Linked DNA regions of Pararhizobium sp. A13. The protein of the gene in region 1 interacts with the protein of each later gene in a pairwise test. Links are inferred from orthologs where the notes say so. Each region holds a gene or a part of one and is shown in the gene's direction. Other genes may lie near its edges.

Region 1 (3,137 bases):
GATCGGCCGAGGGTGGAGACGGGCACTCGGCGGAATCGGTACGCCACCGCATCCGCAACATGATCCTGCTGGAAAGCCCGGACGCGGTGCTTTCAGACGACGATATCGTCGATATCCTGAAGAAGGGCGGCGTCGATATCGCCCGCCGGACGGTGGCGAAATATCGCGAGGCGATGAACATCCCCTCCTCGGTCCAGCGCCGCCGGGAAAAACGGGCGATGGCCAAGGTCTCGGCCTGACCAGGCGACTTGCGGAGTGCAGGGCGGCTCCGTGCGTGCCACCAAAGGCACGTCCCGGACGTTGTCCCCGTTATCCCAGCATTCAACAGGACTGACGCCCGCAATCCCGACCTTGTTAACTCTTCGTTTGACTTTTCGAACAACCTGAAGTATGAGGCGGCCGCAATGGACAAGGGCATTAGAGCCCGCCGGAAACATATCCCTCCAAATCCTGGCCTTTGTGACGCAAAATTCGCTTGCGTGCGTGAAATGCTTGGATGACGGATGCGGTTGGAATAGACTGGCTGCGCAAATCACGAAGAGAGAGGAAACTCCATGAGTGTGCGTGTATCCGGTAAACATATGGAAATCGGCGAAGCGTTCCGTCTGCGGATCGAAGACCAGATCGAACAGGCCGTAACCAAATATTTTGACGGAGGATATTCAAGCCAGGTCACCGTGGAAAAGTCTGGATCCCGTTTCAGCGCCGATTGCAAGATACACCTGGATTCAGGCGCTGCCTTGCAGGCCAACGGCCAGGCGAATGACCCGCAAGCTGCGTTCGACGCGGCATCCGAGCGGATTGCCAAACGCATCCGCCGGTACAAGCGCAAGCTCAAGGATCACCACAATGGCAATGGTCATGCAGGATTTGCCGAAGTAGCCTACACCGTGATGGATTCAGTGCCCGATGAAGACGACGAGCTTCCGGATAATTATGCACCGACGATCGTCGCGGAAAGTTCAAAACAACTGAAGACGATGTCTGTCGCAAACGCCGTGATGGCGCTCGACATGACAGACGAACCCGTCCTGATGTTCCGTAGCCCTGGCAATGAGCAGTTGAATATCGTCTATCGACGCAACGATGGAAACATTGGCTGGATCGATGCAGCCAATATCAAGGGCTGAGTGGATCAGATTGAGTACCGGCTCGCCGGTGCTCAATCGACCGCTTTTTTCTGGTGGTGGATGCAGGCAAGACCGTTGACGGTCCGTCAGGAACCACCGAGAAAGATGGATGGAGGCCGCGTCCGGCATTGCCTGCCGAATGCGGTTTCCACCGGCGAACGAGGACAAAAAGAATGGCATTGGCAGGTTTGCTGCAGCAGAATGCGATACTTCCGGCCATGAAGGCCAATTCAAAGAAGCAGTTGCTTCAGGAATTGGCGGCAAAAGCATCCAAAATCACTGGACTTCCCGAACGGGAAATTTTCGACGTCATTCTCCAGCGTGAGCGATTGGGTTCTACCGGTGTCGGCAACGGCATCGCGATCCCCCATGGCAAGCTCGCCCACCTGTCGTCGATCGTCGGCATTTTCGCGCGGCTGGAATCTCCGGTCGATTTCGAAGCGCTGGACGACCAGCCGGTCGACCTCGTCTTCCTGCTTCTGGCGCCCGAAGGCGCCGGCGCCGATCATCTGAAGGCGCTGTCGCGGATCGCCCGTGTTCTGCGCGATCCCGAAATGGTCGCCAAGCTGCGGGCAACGGATTCCGCCTCCGGCATCTACGCATTCCTCAGCGACGACCAGGCCTCCAACGCGGCCTGATCACTGTCTCAATACAGCTTCTGCTGGTTGAGGTGGTCTATGAATATGCGGAAGCGTTCCGCCTGGCTGGAAATGGCCAGGCGCCGGTCAATATTCTTTCGGTGAAAGTGCGCGTACCTCCGGAAATTCCAATCGTTTCGCCGATCGACGCATCGCTGTGGCGAGGGTGAGCCGCACGGTGTTGTGCTGCTGCAGTGTCAGCCATTGGGCTGGCAGTGGGATGGGACCTTCGTTTCTATTTCCGTATCCCTCATGGGATATCGACAGCCGCCCCGCCGTCAACAATAATCCTCGCAACGAAAAACGAGGAGAACGGCGATGGCTGGCAGACTTTCCGGAAAGACGGCATTGATCAGCGGCGGAGCGGGAGGCTGCGGGCTCGCGGCTTCCCAGCTTTTCGCCCGAGAAGGCGCCCGCGTCGGCATTGTCGACCTGCCGCGCAGCAAGGGCGAGGAGGTGGCAGCGGCAATCCGCGCCGAGGGCGGGCAGGCGGTCTTCGCGCCGGCGGACGTGTCCGTATCGTCCGAGGTGAAATCGGCGGTCAAAGCCGTCGAGGACGCGTTCGGCAATATCACCGTTCTCTTCAATCATGCGGGCATTTTGGCCGTCGGGCCGTTCCTTGAGACCGAGGAAGACGAGTGGGATCGGCTGATGGCTGTCAATGTGCGCTCGATGTTCCTGATGACCAAGGCCGTGCTGCCCGGCATGCTGGCCGCAGGCGGCGGCAGCATCGTCTCCACATCCTCGATCTCGGCTGTCGCCGCGACGCCGATGGAGGTGCTCTACGACACGACCAAGGGCGCCTGCCATATGTTCGCCCGCGCCATTGCCGTCGAGTTCCGCGACCGCGGCATCCGCTCCAACGCCGTCTGCCCCGGCTTTATCGCCACTGATCACGGCAAGCGAGAGTTGGTGGGTCTGACAAAATATGGCGTCGATGTCTCCGACGCGGCAATCGCCGCCCAGCAGGGCCGGATGTGCGATCCGATGGAAGTGGCGCAGGCAGCGCTGTTCCTGGCAAGCGACGAATCCAGCTTCGTCAACGGCACGCATCTTTTCGTCGACAATTGTTTTACGGCAGTTTGAGAAACACAGCCGAATCCCAGGGAATAAATCCGTGCCTGACAAATGGATTATCGGCTTAGTGCTCGCGATTATTTTACTTACGCCAATATTCCGGCGTACACAGGCAATTTTTCTTAGAAAGAAATGGAGACCAATCGATACCACTATTTCAAGGAGTTATATCGCTGGATCAGGCGAGGCCAATGCGGTGTTTGTCATCGTCAGATACATTGTTGATGGCCAATTCTACAGCGCCACGATCGACACAAACACGATGGATGAATTCAACTACCGCACTGGAAAT
Region 2 (3,595 bases), 370 kb from region 1 along the record:
CAGGCCAATGGCAGCCTCGTCGAAAAGGATGGAACGGTCGTCGGCTCGACGCTGATCGGCCAGGTCTTTTCAGGCGACACCTATTTCCACGGCCGCCCCTCGGCTGCCGGCGATGGCTACAATGCGGCCGCATCCAGCGGCTCCAACCTCGGCCCGACCAATCCGAAGCTGCTCGACCGGATCAAGGCGGAAGCGGAAGCTCTGAAAGCCACCAACCCTGGTGTCGCGGTCCCGATGGATCTGGTCACCGCATCGGGCAGCGGCCTCGATCCGCATATCACGCCGGAAGCGGCCTATTTCCAGGTGCCGCGCGTCGCCAAGGCGCGCGGCATGGACGAAGGTCAGGTCCGCACACTGGTCGATCAGGCCGTCGAGGCTCGCGAACTCGGGATTCTCGGCGAACCGGCCGTCAACGTCTTGGCGCTGAACATGGCACTTGATAAAGCTGTTTCGCCCTGATGGTGCCGGGCGGAAAGCGGCATTCGGCTGCTTTCCGTCCGAGACGGAGAAAGACTGAACGCTTCATGCGAGACGACAGCCGCGACATGGATGGCAGGCCATCACCGGATGCGCTTTTACAGCGGGCGGAGCGGGAAAGCCGCGGCCGCCTGAAAATCTTTCTGGGAGCGGCCCCCGGCGTCGGCAAGACCTTTGAAATGCTCACCTCCGCCCATGCGCGGAAAGCTGACGGCGTCGATGTCGTCGTCGGCGTGGTCGAGACCCACGGCCGCAAGGAAACCCAGGCGCTGGTCGATGGCCTGGAGGTCATCCCGCGCTCGAGCGTCGAGTATAAGGGCCGTCGTCTCGATGAAATGGACATCGATGCCATCCTTGCACGACGTCCCGCCCTGGTCCTCGTCGACGAACTGGCGCACACCAATGCGCCCGGCAGCCGCCACCCCAAGCGCTACATGGATGTGAAGGAACTGCTCTCGCGCGGCATCGACGTCTATTCGACGCTCAACATCCAGCATGTCGAAAGCCTGAACGACGTCGTCGCCCAGATCACCCGTATCAGGGTGCGCGAAACGGTTCCCGATTCGATCATCGATCGGGCCGACGACGTCGAAATCATCGACCTGACGCCGGATGACCTGATCAAGCGGCTGCATGACGGCAAAGTCTATGTGCCGAAGACGGCGCAACGGGCGCTCGAGAATTATTTCTCGCCCGGAAACCTGACAGCGTTGCGCGAACTGGCGCTTCGCCGCACGGCCCAGCGGGTCGATGAACAATTGCTGACCCACATGCAGGCGCATGCTATCTCCGGTCCCTGGGCGGCCGGCGACCGGGTGCTTGTCTGCATCGACGATCATCCGCGCTGCGCGTCTTTGGTGCGCTATGCCGCCCGGCTTGCCGACCGCCTGCGTGCGCCCTGGGTGGCGCTTTACGTGGAGACGGCAAGGTCCGTGCATTTGCCTGAAGCCGCGCGCGACAGGATCGCCGCGACCCTGCGTCTCGCGGAACATCTGGGCGGCGAGGCAATCACCCGACCGGGCTCCGATGAGGCCGAGGAAATCGTCCGCCACGCAGCGGCAAGCAATGTCACCCATATCATTGTCGGCAGCCCCAAAAAATCTCGCTGGCGGCAGTGGCTCCAGGGTTCGGTGACCGACAAGCTCATCCGCAGCGCAGGCGATATCAGCGTTCATGTCATTGCTGGGGATGACCGTGAGGGCGATCCGGTCGCAACGGGCGTCAGGACGGTGCCGACGCCAGTGCAGTTCAAGATCAGGCCCTATGTGCTGGCGACACTCTATGTCGGCTGCGCGCTGGGCGTGGGTTTTCTGCTCGACCAGTCGCTCGATGTGCGCAACATCGCGCTGGTCTTTCTGATGGCGGTTCTGACCACGGCGGTAACGGAAGGCTTGAAGCCGGCCCTCTATTCGAGCGTCATCGGTGCGCTCGCCTTGAATTTCTTCTTCCTTGCGCCGCTTTACACATTCGTGATCGGCGATCCGGAAAGTGTCGTCGCCTTCGTCTTTTTCTTCGTGGTGGCGATCGTCGCCAGCAATCTGACCGCGAGCGTGCAGCGTCAGGCGGCAGCGGCACGCCTGCGTGCCCGAACCACCGAGGACCTTTATCTTTTCAGCAAGAAGCTGGCGGGCACCGGCACGCTGGACGACGTGCTCTGGGCGACGGCATTTCAGCTCGCTTCCATGCTGAAAGTGCGCGTCGTGCTGCTTCTGCCGGAAGACGGGACGATTGCCGTGAAAGCCGGCTATCCACCGGATGACACGCTGGATGACGCCGATATCGCCGCGGCGCGCTGGGCCTGGGAACACAATCGCGCTGCCGGACGCGGCGCCGATACGCTTCCGGGAGCCAAACGGCTCTACGTGCCGCTCCGCACCGCACGCGCCGCCGTCGGCGTCATCGGTCTCGACAACGACCGGCAAGGGCCACTGCTCACGCCGGAACAACAGCGGCTGCTCGATGCGCTGGCCGATCAGGCGGCGCTTGCCATCGAGCGTGTCCAGCTTGTCGCTGATGTCGACAATGCGCGGCTGGCCGAGGAAGCCGGCAAGCTTCGCTCGGCGCTGCTGACGTCTATCTCGCACGACCTGAAGACACCCTTGGCGGCCATCATGGGTGCTGCCGGCACCCTGCGGGACTACCAGTCCGTGCTGCCGGAAGGGGACCGCTTCGAACTGTTGACGACGGTGACGGACGAATCGGAGCGGCTGAACCGTTTCATCGCCAACCTTCTCGACATGACCCGGATCGAGTCCGGTGCGATGGAGCCGAATGCGGCGTTCCATTATATCGGCGATATCGCCGGCAGCGCCTTGCGCAGGGCGAGCAAGATTCTGGCTCATCACGAGGTCGATGTTCGCGTTCCCGCCGAGTTGCCCATGGTCAGGGTCGATCCCGTCCTGTTCGAGCAGGTACTGTTTAACCTGCTCGACAACGCCGCCAAATATGCCCCTGATGGTTCGACCGTCGGCGTTCAGGCGGAAACCGATGGCGCACGCGTTCTTCTCAGGGTTTCCGATGAGGGGCCAGGCATCCCTCCCGGTGATCTCGAGCGGGTCTTCGATACGTTTTATAGGGTGCGCAAAGGTGATCACGTCCGGGCCGGAACCGGGCTTGGCCTGTCGATCTGCCGCGGCTTTATCGAGGCAATGGGCGGGACCATCGCCGCTGAGAACAGGACGGACCGTTCCGGCGCCGTCTTCACCGTCAGCCTGCCGCTCTTGCCGGATGCGCCCAATCTGAAGGACATGAAATGACCCTGTCGGCCGTCAAAATCCTGGTCGTTGACGACGAGCCACCCATTCGCCGGCTGCTGCGCGTCGGCCTGGCGACACAGGACTATGCCGTCAGCGAAGCGGGCAACGGCAAGGCCGCGAAGGAAATGGTCAGGATCGAGCAACCCGATCTGATCCTGCTCGATCTGGGTCTGCCGGATGTACCGGGCCACGACCTCCTGAGGGGCTGGCGCGAAGAGGGCCTGACGCTGCCCATCGTCATCCTGTCGAGCCGGACCGACGAAGCCGGGATCGTCAAGGCATTGGAACTCGGTGCCGACGATTATGTGACCAAACCCTTCGGCATGAACGAACTGGTGGCGCGCATCCGCGTGGCGCTGCGC

The links.
Region 2: the proteins of ptsN (region 1) and WI754_RS05170 interact in binary tests that used the Escherichia coli proteins (3 or more experiments, as listed by UniProt). The link is inferred for Pararhizobium sp. A13 from one-to-one orthologs.

The regions. Positions count from the first base shown.
Region 1 is NZ_CP149510.1:1,460,370-1,463,506, reverse strand. Bases 218-3,035 are described here. They hold ptsN (PTS IIA-like nitrogen regulatory protein PtsN), read left to right. Parts: upstream 218-1,303; coding sequence 1,304-1,768; downstream 1,769-3,035. Other genes in these bases: WI754_RS07035 (hypothetical protein), read left to right, coding at 2,886-3,035; WI754_RS07040 (SDR family NAD(P)-dependent oxidoreductase), read left to right, coding at 2,087-2,854; raiA (ribosome-associated translation inhibitor RaiA), read left to right, coding at 555-1,130; rpoN (RNA polymerase factor sigma-54), read left to right, coding at 218-239. In the rest of the region: more of rpoN, read left to right, coding at 1-217; more of WI754_RS07035, read left to right, coding at 3,036-3,137. UniProt on the Escherichia coli protein: Seems to have a role in regulating nitrogen assimilation.
Region 2 is NZ_CP149510.1:1,090,185-1,093,779, forward strand. The notes cover bases 158-3,433. They hold WI754_RS05170 (sensor histidine kinase KdpD), read left to right. Parts: upstream 158-524; coding sequence 525-3,233; downstream 3,234-3,433. Other genes in these bases: kdpC (potassium-transporting ATPase subunit KdpC), read left to right, coding at 158-459; WI754_RS05175 (response regulator transcription factor), read left to right, coding at 3,230-3,433. Outside these bases: more of kdpC, read left to right, coding at 1-157; more of WI754_RS05175, read left to right, coding at 3,434-3,595. UniProt on the Escherichia coli protein: Member of the two-component regulatory system KdpD/KdpE involved in the regulation of the kdp operon. KdpD may function as a membrane-associated protein kinase that phosphorylates KdpE in response to environmental signals.